4 regions of the Phyllobacterium sp. 22552 genome follow, and region 1 is predicted to be linked to each of the others. Evidence: riboswitches for the same ligand, from Rfam matches in the RefSeq annotation. Region 1 holds a riboswitch; each other region holds the start of a gene.
The links. A riboswitch is a leader RNA that binds a small molecule or an ion and turns the genes downstream of it on or off. The one in region 1 is predicted to bind cobalamin.
Positions count from the first base shown of each region.

Region 2: linked by a shared signal. The riboswitch ahead of bluB (5,6-dimethylbenzimidazole synthase) and the one ahead of nrdH (glutaredoxin-like protein NrdH) in region 1 are both predicted to bind cobalamin.
Region 3: linked by a shared signal. The riboswitch ahead of ACTJI9_RS20110 (hypothetical protein) and the one ahead of nrdH (glutaredoxin-like protein NrdH) in region 1 are both predicted to bind cobalamin.
Region 4: linked by a shared signal. The riboswitch ahead of ACTJI9_RS02835 (CbtB domain-containing protein) and the one ahead of nrdH (glutaredoxin-like protein NrdH) in region 1 are both predicted to bind cobalamin.

Region 1 is NZ_JBQENG010000007.1:226,493-229,866, reverse strand. Features, by position in the region: gene nrdE (class 1b ribonucleoside-diphosphate reductase subunit alpha) at 1-1,332, opposite strand, end outside; gene nrdI (class Ib ribonucleoside-diphosphate reductase assembly flavoprotein NrdI) at 1,302-1,715, opposite strand; gene nrdH (glutaredoxin-like protein NrdH) at 1,730-1,951, opposite strand; cobalamin riboswitch at 2,197-2,419, opposite strand; gene ACTJI9_RS17465 (MFS transporter) at 2,528-3,374, opposite strand, start outside.
Region 2 is NZ_JBQENG010000001.1:389,930-393,303, forward strand. Features, by position in the region: gene ettA (energy-dependent translational throttle protein EttA) at 1-654, shown strand, start outside; gene ACTJI9_RS01975 (MOSC domain-containing protein) at 754-1,362, shown strand; cobalamin riboswitch at 1,389-1,581, shown strand; gene bluB (5,6-dimethylbenzimidazole synthase) at 1,628-2,371, shown strand; gene ACTJI9_RS01985 (DUF2293 domain-containing protein) at 2,304-2,621, opposite strand; gene ACTJI9_RS01990 (ArsR/SmtB family transcription factor) at 2,750-3,374, shown strand, end outside.
Region 3 is NZ_JBQENG010000009.1:107,574-110,947, forward strand. Features, by position in the region: gene ACTJI9_RS20100 (sigma-54-dependent Fis family transcriptional regulator) at 1-376, opposite strand, end outside; gene cobF (precorrin-6A synthase (deacetylating)) at 516-1,289, opposite strand; gene ACTJI9_RS20110 (hypothetical protein) at 1,286-1,549, opposite strand; cobalamin riboswitch at 1,652-1,874, opposite strand; gene ACTJI9_RS20115 (glutamine synthetase beta-grasp domain-containing protein) at 2,012-3,052, opposite strand.
Region 4 is NZ_JBQENG010000001.1:568,026-571,399, reverse strand. Features, by position in the region: gene cobW (cobalamin biosynthesis protein CobW) at 1-262, opposite strand, end outside; gene cobU (bifunctional adenosylcobinamide kinase/adenosylcobinamide-phosphate guanylyltransferase) at 267-791, opposite strand; gene ACTJI9_RS02840 (CbtA family protein) at 791-1,510, opposite strand; gene ACTJI9_RS02835 (CbtB domain-containing protein) at 1,635-1,814, opposite strand; cobalamin riboswitch at 1,864-2,096, opposite strand; gene ACTJI9_RS02830 (cobyric acid synthase) at 2,157-3,374, opposite strand, start outside.

The sequences.
Region 1 (3,374 bases):
CGCCCTGATGGCCGTTTCGATGGTTTTGCCAAAATCCATTGAATCCATTGCGGCGGCAATATTCAGCGAGCCGAGATTACAGGAGATATCCTTGCCCATATCGCTATAGGACAGATCGGCATTGTATTCGCTCGCCTCGCTGACCTGAAGGATTTCCGAGCACAGATTGCTCATGGTGATGCGCCCTGCAATCGGGTTGGCGCGATTCACTGTGTCCTCGAACATGATGTAGGGATAGCCGCTTTCGAACTGGATTTCGGCCAAGACCTGAAAGAAGTCGCGAGCCTTGATTTTCTTTTTGCGGATACGCGAATCTGCGACCATTTCACGGTACTTTTCTGTCACCGAAATTTCCGTAAAGGCCACGCCGTAGACCCGCTCTACGTCATAGGGAGAGAACAGATACATATCCTCATTGTTCTTCGCCAATTCGAAAGTAATATCCGGCACGACAACGCCGAGCGACAGCGTCTTGATACGGATTTTCTCATCCGCATTTTCGCGCTTGGTATCGAGGAAACGCATTATGTCGGGATGATGTGCGTTCAGATAGACCGCACCTGCCCCCTGTCTTGCACCAAGCTGGTTGGCATAGGAAAAACTATCCTCCAAAAGCTTCATGACTGGAATGATGCCGGATGACTGATTTTCAATCTGCTTTATCGGCGCGCCCGCTTCACGGATATTGGTGAGCGATAATGCAACGCCGCCCCCGCGTTTGGAGAGCTGCAGGGCCGAGTTGATACCCCTCGCGATTGATTCCATATTGTCTTCAATTCGGAGCAGAAAGCAGGACACCAGCTCGCCGCGCTGTTTCTTTCCAGCATTGAGAAAGGTGGGAGTTGCAGGCTGGAAACGCCCGGAAATGATCTCGTCAACCATATCCCGCGCCAGGGTTTCACTTCCTTGCGCCAGCGTCAGCGCCACCATGCAGATGCGGTCCTCGTAACGCTCAAGATAGCGTTTTCCGTCAAAGGTCTTCAGCGTGTAGCTGGTGTAATACTTGAATGCGCCAAGAAATGTTGGAAACCTAAATTTCTTCGCATAGGCATGGTTGAACAGATCGCGCATGAAATTGAAGGAATATTGATCAAGCACCGCGCGCTCATAATAGCCTTCGGTTACCAGGTAATCGAGCTTCTCGCGCAAATTGTGAAAGAACACCGTATTCTGGTTCACATGCTGCAGAAAATACTGCTTCGCCGCCATACGATCCTGATCGAACTGGATGTTGCCCTCCTCATCATAAAGGTTCAGCATCGCGTTCAGCGCGTGGTAATCCAGCACTGGTTCGTTGGCTTTCACTGGTCGTTCGAGCGTGAGCGCGTCCAAAATCGTTCCAATCCATGTTTGACGTTTACGACATCCTGCTCCGTGCCGATCAGCTCGAACCTGTAAAGGTAAGGCACCTGGCATTTGGCAGAGATGATGTCGCCGGCAATCCCGAAGGTCGCTCCGAAGTTACTGTTACCCGCGGAAATCACGCCGCGGAGATTTAAACGGTTTTCCGCCTGGTTGAGGAAGCGGATCACCTGTTTTGGAACGGCACCCTTGCCGCCATCGCCGCTATAAGTTGGCACGATCAAAATATAGGGTGCGTTGATCTTCAGCTCTTCATGAGAACCGATCGGTATCCGTTGTGAGGTGAAGCCCAGCTTGGAAACAAAACGGTGGGTATTCTCCGACCTGCTCGAAAAATAGACGATCCCACTCATGACACCCATCCCTGTCAGGCAAGGGTGCTAATCATATCCGGGCGAAAACCGGCCCAGTGTTTTTCGCCGGCGACAACCACAGGTACCTGGCGGTAGCCGAGACTTTGAACAAGTTCGAGAGCATCCTGATCGTTGGAAATATCAATAACGTCATACTCCATACCCTGCCGGTCAAGAGCTCGGGTCGTAGCGGTGCACTGGACACAGGCCGGCTTGCTGTAAACGACAATATTCATGACTTCCTCATTTGATTTTTGGTCGTGAGAACATGGTCTGGCAGCTCTGATTGCTGCCAGCTAGTTTGGTTTAAAACTGTATGACTTACTCAAGTGCCGCCCGATTTACGGCGGGTCGCCCACAATCAATGCGCTGGATAGGTTTCTCATGCACTTCACCCTGTTGCTCGCTCGTGGAGGGGCAGGGAAGCGTTTTACACGGAAAATCCTCGTGCATTGGCGCGACCGCTCCGGCACCCCGCCGGTGGACTCATCAGATCAAGGCAGGTCTCCTGGCTCGCAGATCAACGCACTTATTCTTGCCTTCCCGGGGCCTAGAGCCCCAGTGACAGTATCGAACAGGTGCTAGCCGCTTACAGTTGCGGGGGCAGCTCCGGCATCACAGTACCTTAAAGGCACCACTCACCGTATTCCCGTCTTAGCTTCCCACTCTCACGAATCGGAAGAACCTTGAACACTATATATAGTAGTGGATGTTAAAAATCCGTCAACAGCTAGATCAAACCAAAATTGAAACTATGCACAGCTGCCAATCAATTTGGCGCTGCGCACGAAATGGAATGAGTGAGGAAGGGACTACACGTCCTGATTGTCGGTCTGACGATTCAAGCTGAGGGCTATAAGCGTGCACACAGCACCGGAGAGCAGATAGCCGCCCGCAGCTATCAGGCCGAAATGGCTAGATAGCAGCAGCGCGACCAGCGGTGCGAAACCCGCCCCGAACAACCATGCCATATCGCTGGTCAATGCCGAGCCGGTATAGCGGAACTTCTTTGAGAAGCGCGAGGCCACTGAGCCGGATGACTGGCCGAAGGACAGACCAAGCAAAATAAATCCAAGGATCATGAAGATCAGTTCGCCGATGTCGCCGCCATCAAGCAATTGAGGAGCAAACCCACTGAACACGGCAATGGCTATGGCGGTGCCGCCCAGCAAATTCCGGCGTCCGACGCGGTCGGCAATCGTGCCCGACGCAAACACGGTAATGACGCCCACAGCCGCTCCGAATGCTTCAATCAAAAGAAAGCGGGCCGGGCCCTGATCCGTAAACAGGAAGACCCAAGACAGTGGAAATACCGTTACCATATGAAAGAGCGCAAAACTCGCAAGCGGTGCAAAAGCACCAATGACCACGTGGCGACCTTCATGCTGTAATGTGTTGGCCACCGTCGTTGGCTGCAGTTCTCTGCTTTCATATAATTTTGCATATTGCGGCGTAACAACCATTCGCAACCGTGCAAACAGCGCCACCACATTAATAGCGAAAGCAACGAAAAACGGATAGCGCCAGCCCCAGCCCAGGAAGTCTTCTGCGGAAAGATTGGCAACGAAAAATGCGAACAGCCCCGCCGCAACCATAAGCCCCAAGGGAGCACCGAGTTGCGGTATCATCGCATACCAGCCACGGCGTTGCTTGGGTGCA
Region 2 (3,374 bases), on a different contig from region 1:
ATCGAAAACCTGACTTTCAAACTGCCACCCGGCGGTATTGTTGGCATTATTGGTCCGAACGGTGCGGGTAAAACCACTCTGTTCAAGATGATCACCGGTCAGGAAAAGCCGGATTCCGGCACTATTCGCGTCGGCGAGACTGTTAACCTCGGATATGTCGATCAGAGTCGCGATCACCTGAAAGCCGACAAGAATGTCTGGGAAGAAATTTCCGGCGGAACTGACATCATCAAGCTTGGCAAGCATGAGATGAACTCCCGCGCTTATGTTTCAGCATTCAACTTCAAGGGTACCGACCAGCAGCAGAAAGTTGGAAATCTTTCTGGTGGTCAGCGTAACCGCGTGCATCTGGCCAAGATGCTTCAGTCCGGTGGCAATGTTTTGCTCCTCGACGAACCGACAAACGATCTAGACACGGAAACCTTGGCAGCACTTGAAGATGCCTTGGAAAAATATGCAGGTTGCGCTGTGATCATCAGCCATGATCGCATGTTCCTTGACCGTCTCGCGACGCATATCCTGGCTTTCGAAGGCGATAGCCATGTCGAATGGTTTGAAGGCAATTTCGAAGATTATGAAAACGACAAGATTCGTCGTCTCGGTCCCGATAGCGTCAATCCAAAGCGTCCAAGCTACAAGCCTCTGACACGCTAAATATAGATGGGGAACCGCAAGGTTCCCCGTTGTCTTTGCTGGTGTAATCGCCAGATAATTTGCCGCTTTTCTAAAGCAGGGAACTCTTTGGAGCAAATGATGACTGACCTGTTCGGTAATCGTGACGAAATAGTCCCTTCGCGTAAGGTCAGTGGTCGTGTGATCGGGCTATTTGAGGCACTCGACAGGGATTTTGTCACTTCTCCAACAGATTCACTGGAACTGACTTTTGACGGTATTGTCGGTGACTTTCACGCGGGTCAGACGCGTCGCTCTGGCGGACGTGAGCCTTGGTATCCGCGTGGCACCGAGATGCGCAACGAACGCCACCTTTCCATTCTAAGTGCCGACGAGCTTGACGAGATCGCAGGAGGCATGGGCTTGCCTCAGCTGAAAGCTGAATGGATCGGTGGAAACATGGTGATTTCCGGTATTCCATCCCTTTCGATGCTACCACCCAGATCGCTGATGTTTTTTGAAGGTGGCGTGACGTTGAAAGTCGATGGACAGAATGCGCCCTGCAAGATTGCTGGTCGTTCTATTGCTTCGCATGCGGGTACTCCTGACGAAACCACCACTGCATTGGATTTTGTACGCGTGTCCAAGCGCTCGCGGGGTATCGTCGCTTGGGTTGAAAAGCCCGGGATCATACGCGCCGGTGAAAAAGTTGATATTCGTATTCCCGAACAGTGGATTTACAGGGTCTAAGGCTTGCGCCAAGTGCCTTTTCATGGCGAATAGAAAACAGGTCCGGTGCCAGCAATTTAGACGATTGCGGAGAATCGGGAAGCCGGTGAAAATCCGGCACGTGCCCAGCGCTGTAAGGGGAATGACCGTGCATTATGCCACGGTGGCCGAGAGGCCACAGGAAGGCGCACGGTTCAGCTGAACCCAAGTCAGAAGACCGGCCGGACCCCATAGCCCAAGCTGCGCGGACGGCGGCGAGGGCCTCAAGCGTTGTTAGGAGCAAACAATGCACGAAGCTTTTGATAGTCCGGTTCCAGCGGGTGATTTTACTGACGATGAGCGTGCGGCCGTTTATAAGGCGATTTATACCCGGCGAGACGTCCGCGATCAGTTTTTGTCAAAACCGATCGCCTATGATGTTTTGATGCGATTGCTCGATGCGGCGCACCATGCTCCATCTGTAGGCTTCATGCAGCCTTGGAACTTCATCACAATTCGCGATATGGCCCGCAAGAGGCAAGTGCACCGCGCTTTCGCCAAAGCCAACGAGGAAGCCAAGGCCCTGTTTCAAGATGAACGCCGGGCGCTGTATGCCTCTCTCAAATTGGAAGGCATCCTTAAAGCGCCGGTCAATTTATGCATCACCTGCGACCGGACACGCGGTGGAACGGTCGTGCTCGGTCGCACCCACAACCGCCAGATGGATGTCTATAGCACCGTTTGTGCAGTCCAAAATTTGTGGCTTGCTGCCCGTGCTGAAGGTATTGGCGTTGGCTGGGTGAGCATCTATCACGACAATGACATGCGCCAAATATTAGGTATTCCGGATCACGTTGAGATTGTTGCCTATCTATGCCTGGGCTATGTCGACGAGCTTTTTGATGCACCGGAGCTGGAAAAAAAGGGCTGGCGCAAAAGAATCCAATTACAGGACCTTATTTTTGAAGAAGGCTGGGGCCAGCTCAGCTCAGATCTTCCTCATCCGGATCCAGAAGACGTGTCGCCCGCCATTCCGTCAGTTTGCGATTAATCGCATCAAGCACGAAGAAACGAGCGGACTCTTTGTCATAGCCTTCGTCGCGCAGCGCATCATAGTCTGTATGTTGATGCCGCACATGGGCAATAGCGGCCAACCATACGGCAATCGGCGGCGGCAAGGTCTTCATATGGGGCGCACCTGCGGCCGCGCGTATTGGTTCCGAATCGGAGTAGGGAACGGCGGGTAAAAGCAAGGTCAGCGCTTTGTTGATTGAACGCTGACGGTTCGTTCCTGCACTCATTGATGTCTTTCTAATTTGATTCTGGCGCCTATTTCAGACGCGGCAGAAATTGTCGTCAATGGCAAAAACCTCTTGCCAATCGTCGCCTCATGACATAAACATATCTTTATGTCTTTTGAGGATTGGTTATGGACCGGCACAATCTTAATCTCGACCTGATGGTTGATACGTTGAAAGCGGCAGCTGAGCCTAGTCGGCTACGCATTCTTGCTTTGTTGTCGCGTGGTGATCTAACCGTTTCCGACCTCACATCCATTTTAGGACAATCTCAGCCGCGAGTGTCACGACATCTGAAATTGCTCTTTGAAGCAAGTCTTATCAACCGCTATCAGGAAGGCTCCTGGGCCTATTTCCGTTTGGCGGAATCATTGATTGTGGGAGATATTGCCCGTTCCCTGCTAGATCGCCTGGATTGTTCTGATCCCCTGCTGGAGCGTGACCTTGAACGTCTTTCCTCTGTGAAGCTTCAGCGCCGTGAACGTGCGGCTGCCTATTTTAGCGCGAATGCTTCAAGCTGGGATGCTATCCGCTCGTTGCATGTTCCAGACGGCGCTGTGGAAGAGGCCCTTACCAAGATCATAGGTGCAAGACCGTTTCAAGCGATGCTCGACGTCGGTACGGGTACCGGGCGCCTGCTTGAGCTCTTTGCTCCGCTCTACTTGCGCGGTGTCGGTATCGATATCAATCGCGACATGTTGACGATTGCCCGGTCAAATCTTGAGAAGTCCGGCATTGCCAACGCGCAAGTCCGTC
Region 3 (3,374 bases), on a different contig from region 1:
CGCACTCTTCGCTCCAGACTGCTCCCGTCCAAAGTCCCGCCTTGCAAAAGGTGGCATCATCGCCCTCATAGCCCCGGCGATCGACTGGAACACCATTCTTGTCCGCTAAAAGGACGCAACATCCCGCACCACCCACCGCCGAATAAAGCCGGTCGAGTGCGATTTCTGCGGTTTCTATGAGAGATCCCAGCTCTTCACGCGCTTCACGCAATTCCTGATCGGTCAGCATGTTTGGCGGCGTGCCCTCATCAGGCTTCAAGCCGTAGAGACGCATTGAACGCCCCCACGATGCAACAACCGCTGACTGCGCAGCAGCGTCACCTGTCACGGCAGATTGGATATGCTCGGCATGTAAGCCGTCATCCTGCGTTCCCATGGTCCTCCTCCGAAGTCCATGTACAGGGTGACGCCTGTTCTCGCCTACGTCAAGTCACCTATTGATGGCGGCAACCGGGGCTGCTCTACCGCCGCGATTTAAGGGCGTAGGTCCAAAACGCCCCCGGTTATAATCGCAGCTATTCTCCAATCTCGTCATATGACCTTTTCAGCAAATATGTATCCATGATCCAGCCCTTTTGCGCGCGCGCAACATTTCGCAACCGCTCAATATCGTCAACGACATCGCGCAGCTTGCCGGACATGAGAATCTCGTCTTCCGTTCCTATGTAAGCACCCCAATAAATATCGACATCTTCATCAATTGCCTTGAACGCGCCCTCGCCATCGAGCATCACAATCACGCTTTCCGAATTGTTCGGAAAACCTTCGGCAAGCTTGCGCCCTGTGGTTATCGTAATGGACTCGCCGATTCGATTGAGCACAACCTTATGCTTTGCCGTGAGCGCCTGAATGCTGCTAATGCCGGGAATGACATCATAGTCCAGTTCGAAATTGCCCTTTGCGTTAAGTCTGTCGAGAATGCGGATCGTGCTGTCATAAAGCGATGGATCACCCCATACGAGGAAAGCACCACACTCATCATCGCCAAGCTCCTCCATAAGCAGGTGCGCATAGGTCGCTTCCATTTTGTCGTGCCAATCCGTGACACTTGTTCGATAGGTCGAGGACGGTTTCTCGCGCAGCGGCGTTTCAAAATCCACCATGCGGTAGTCTGGGGCGGTGATGAACCGCTCGCAAATTTCCCGACGGATCCGGGACAGCTGCTCTTTCTCAGCTCCCTTATCGGGAATGAAAAACACATCGACCTGATTGAGCGCATTGACTGCCTGTATGGTCACGTAGTCTGGGTTGCCCGCGCCAATTCCGATGATGAGCAATTTGCGTTTCACTGGGGCACACGCGAGGCCGACGATAGTTCCGGCCTTTGACTCTCTTCGATCAAAGCACAGAACAGTTCGTGGAGGCGTTTTGCCCCCGCATGTTTTCCGGCAAAGGCCTCAAGCTTTATAATCTCCTGACTTGCAGCTGCAACGATATTGGTGCCGCGAGGCCGGGAAAGCAGCCAGGCAAAAAACACGTCTTCCGGCACAGTTGCCGCGTTGACCGATTGTGGGTTGTTATATTGATTTGTACTGGCGCCGAGTATCATGCTTAACCCCGATTGTTGGGAACAAGGGTCAAGCGCGAAGATTGCAGATAGTCAGCCTGCGGCAAACCATTGCAAGCGACACACCGGGACACCCCGCCCGTGGACGTTCATCATGTTTCGGCAGGTCTCCTGGCTCACAGGTCAGTATTACTGTCTGGCCTTCCCGGGAAATCCCAGTGACCTTTTGCCTGAACGAATTCAAGCGACAGCAACTCGCTGTTTACAGTTGCGGGGGCAGCGCCGGCATTGGTGAATATCACTTCACCGGCTTCCCTCTTAGCTCCCGGCTTTGCAGCACGGGAGAACCGGAACACTCTTATAAGAACCCAGCCCACCTATTGAGGTCAACAGGGCAGGCGTAAATTTATCGGGGGGAAACCGGTAAACGGCTGAATGCGGCGCATCACCAATAGAAAATGGCGCAGGCTGGTGCCCGCGCCATTCCAAACTATTCAAACAAGATCAAGCGGCGAGAACTTCTTCCGCATCTTCCGGCACTTCAGAAATTGTCCGCAGGATTTGCGACGCGATCTGGTAGGGGTCGCCCTGCGAATTCGGACGGCGATCTTCAAGATAACCGCGATAGCCATTGTTTACAAAGCTGTGCGGAACGCGGATTGATGCACCGCGATCAGCAATGCCGTAGCTGAACTGGTGGATCGACTGGGTTTCATGCTTGCCGGTAAGGCGCATATGATTGTCCGGTCCATATACGGCGATATGGGCAGCGCAATTCTGCTCAAATGCCGCCATGACCTTTTCGAAGTAATCCTTGCCGCCGACTTCACGCATATAGGTGGTGGAGAAGTTGGCATGCATGCCCGAACCATTCCAATCAGTATCGCCGAGCGGCTTGCAATGATATTCGATATCGATGCCGTATTTTTCAGTCAGGCGCTGCAGGAGATAGCGTGCAATCCAGACCTCATCGGCAGCCTTCTTGGAACCTTTTCCGAAAATCTGGAATTCCCACTGGCCTTTTGCCACTTCAGCATTGATGCCTTCATGGTTGATGCCGGCATTCAGGCAGATATCGAGATGCTCTTCGACGATCTTGCGGGCGATATCGCCAACATTGCTGTAGCCAACGCCTGTATAATATGGGCCCTGCGGCGCAGGAAAACCTGTCTCAGGGAAGCCGAGCGGGCGGCCGTTCTTGTAGAAGAAATATTCTTGTTCGAAGCCGAACCATGCGCCGTCATCATCAAGAACAGTTGCGCGGGTGTTGGAAGGATGCGGTGTCTTGCCATCGGGCATCATGACTTCGCACATGACGAGAACGCCATTCTTGCGTTCACTGTCCGGATAAAGAGAAACAGGCTTCAATACGCAATCCGAGCTTTTGCCCTCTGCCTGCATTGTCGAGCTTCCATCGAAGCCCCAAAGCGGCAATTGTTCCAGCGTCGGAAATACGTCGAATTCCTTGATCAGCGTCTTACCGCGAAGATTTGGCGAAGGGACATAACCGTCGAGCCAGATATATTCGAGTTTATATTTTGCCATTCCGTTTCTCTCATATTTTATTGTGCAGACCGGTTGCGAGGCCTGCATCGTGGAGCGCAGTTCGCAGATAGAATTGACAATGCAAACAGCGTGCCAATTCGCTCAGCCGGATCGCAAAAATTTGAAAAACATATTAGCCGGATATTTTTAGCGGTGCTTTTTGCAGTTTGAAGCTGCCATTGCTATGCTGACGGCTCAGAAAAACCGCTTTTACCAATCGCCACGTTGATACATTTTTAGGCAGGTGCGGAATTTCTAGGCATGATAAGGCGCAAATTCTGTCGCGAGCTTGGAACCAATAACTCACTTCCGGATTAACGAT
Region 4 (3,374 bases), on a different contig from region 1:
GCTTGGTCATGGTGGGAATGAAATCATCAGCCACGGTGCAGCAAATGCAGCCATTGTTAAGTTCGATCATATCTTCGTCGCGGCACGCTTCGATACCGCAGCCTTTGAGCAAATTCCCGTCAACGCCAAGATCACCAAATTCGTTGATGATCAGCGCGATGCGCTTGCCATTGGCATTTTCGAGCAGATTTCGGATCATGGTAGTCTTGCCCGAACCGAGAAAGCCAGTGATGACCGTTGCCGGAATCTTGTGACCCTGCATTTTGTTATCCCTTCATTTTGAGCGGCAGCCCTGCTGCCACGAAATAGACTTTTGCCGCAGCGGCAGCCACGGCTTGATGCAATCGGCCTGCGTGATCACGAAATTCACGTGCCATGCGATTTTCCGGTACTATTCCAAGACCAACCTCATTGGAAACCAGAACAATGGCACCCGCGAGATGGCTCAGTGTGTTTATCAGACGTGCAATTTCGGCGTCGATATCACGTTCGGCCATCATTAAATTGGTCAGCCACAGTGTAAGGCAATCGACCAGGATTGCCTTTTCGACACCAGCAAGACTTTCCAGTTTTCCAGCCAGATCAATTGGTTCTTCAACTGTAATCCATCGGGATCCGCGCCGCGCTCTATGATGCCCAATTCGCTCGGACATTTCATCATCCCACGCTCTGCCGGTGGCAAGATAAATAGCATCCCACCCGGATGATTCGATCAGACCTTCGGCAAAGGACGATTTGCCGGAACGCGCGCCTCCAAGAATAAAGGTAATTTCGCGTTCCAGCGGTTGCATTACTGCTCAAGCTCCGATGAAGCATAATTCTGAATTGCCCAGCCCAGTGCAGTACCAAGTACAACCCAGAAGAAGAGATTGGTTGCCAGTGCTGAGACGGCAAACTCTGAGGCAAGTGTCGGAGGCACCGCTGATGTCAGATCTTCTGCTTCCGGTGCACCATAAATATGGGGAGCGACAATCAATACAACACCAAGAAGCTTAGCCCAAGTCTGCTCACGCAGTACGATCAGATAGACGCCGCCCGCCGTCAGAATGACAGTTATCAGCCACCAGGTCTGCCGCATGGCCAGATCCGCTGCAGGCATAGCAGGCAATTCAGGGGCAAGGCTGAACGCCGGTGCAAAATTGAAGATGAAAAACCCTGCAAGCCCCCAATAGATTCCGTTCTGAAGGGTAATGCGACGACCGAGGAAAAGCGCCGCAGCACCAGTGATCAACGCAAAGCCTGCTCCAGCCACCAGATTGATCAACAACGTATTACCGAGACGACCAAATGGCAGTTCGGGACCCGCCTCTTCCGCATGTTCGTGCGGAGTAACCGCCGCAGATTCGCTCGCAGAGGCAGGCGTATCGTGAGAATGACCGCCGCCGCCCGCACTTTCATATTCTTCCGCATGCAATATCAGCGGTACATTTTTTACATACATGGCCGGTGTTAGAATTATTCCGGCAAACAGACCGGCTATGATTGTAGCCAGCAAATATTTGACCAACATGGAGTCCACTCCCCAATTCCAAAAGCGAGACGCCGGGCACCTGCAAAGGTCCCGGACCAAACAACCATCATTATTTCAATGCTTAAGGGTCGATAGCTGAATCAACATTTCAGCTATCAAAGACTCAATGGCAAGGAAATCCATATGAATGGCGGGTGTCGTGTGCTGTGTCATGCAGCGTTTCAGAATGTGAAAGACCGACGCCATAAATAATAAACACGCCGAGAAGCAATGACACAACAGCCGTCGTCAGACGCGATGCGAGTGGGAGAGAAATCGTATTAGAAGTACGAACAGTAGCCATAACAACCTCCGTGCAGGGCCAGAAGGGAAAATCCCCCTCGGTTTTGGGCACTATTACCCTGTGATTGGCAGGTCTCCTGGCTCGCGGGTCGCAAGATAAATGCCGCCTTCCCGGTTTCCCAGTGACTGCCGTCCGCTTTCGCGTTCAGCATGGCATATATCCTAACCGCTCTACAGTCGCGGGGTCGGCTGCGGTGGGATCGCCCTAATGGGTACGACCGTCGCATTCCCTTTTGATCCCTGGCCTTTGGCCAATGCGGGAACCAATCATCTGCTGAACGTTATTCACCAAGCGCTCTAAAAGTCAAACGAATCTGCGACACCTTGATCGCTGCCGACGCCGTCAGACACGTTTAAGCGCAAACAATGCCTCGATATCCAGAACTGACTCCAATTGCGCTGCAATGGAGTCGAGCGCCGCATCTACACCAGCGTGATAATCGAGAACGCCAGCAGATATTCCCATGGACTTTAAAAGTGCTGCCCGGAATGCGTCCGCGTTGAAAAGCCCGTGCATATAGGTACCGAATACTTTGCCGTCAGCGGATATTGCACCATCCGCTATGCCATCAATATTCACGGCTGGCCGGATGCAATCGGGGCCAGTCGTTCGACCAAGGTGAATCTCATAGCCCTTCAACGGTATGTCAAACTGCAATGAACGGGCTTGGACATTGCGCACGGTCTTCTCCGGCTCCATAACTGTATCGATATCGAGATAACCAAGACCTCTAATTTCCCTGATATTTCCTTCAATCCCTTGGGGATCAGATACTGTTTTACCCAGCATCTGGAAGCCGCCACAAATGCCGATAATATGACCACCTCTGCGTCTGTGCTGATCAAGATCGTGGTCCCAGCCATTTTCACGGAACCGTTGAAGGTCACCAATGGTGGATTTGGAGCCCGGAATAATGACCAAACCTGCATCTGCAGGGATTCGCTCGCCACTTTTGATCATGACGACCTCGACTTGCGGTTCAGCTATTAGCGGATCGAAATCATCAAAATTGGCAATGCGATCAAGCACTGGAACGGCAATTTTCAACGCCCGCCCATCACCTTTGACCAGCCGTTCCAATACAACCGAGTCTTCCGCCGGAAGACGGGAGGCATCTTTCAACCAAGGGACAACCCCGAAGGACGGCCAGCCCGTAAATTGTGTGATAGATTTCAAACCGTCATCGAAAAGCGAAATGTCGCCACGAAACTTGTTGATCAGATAACCGGAAATCATATCCCGATCTTCAGGCGAAAGAATTGCGTGCGTGCCGACAATCGACGCTATCACCCCGCCTCGATCAATATCGCCAACCAGAACCACAGGCACATTGGCTTTGACGGCAAAGCCCATATTGGCGATGTCCCCTGATCGCAGATTGATTTCTGCGGGCGATCCAGCTCCTTCAACGATGACTATGTCCGCATCGGCACGAACGATATCCCACGACTCCATAACCGCATTCAGCAATCCCGCCTTGTATTGCTGATAATCCTTGCCCTTCGCCTGTCCCCAAACTTTACCCTGGACAATGATTTGGCTGCCCGTTTCTGACTGAGG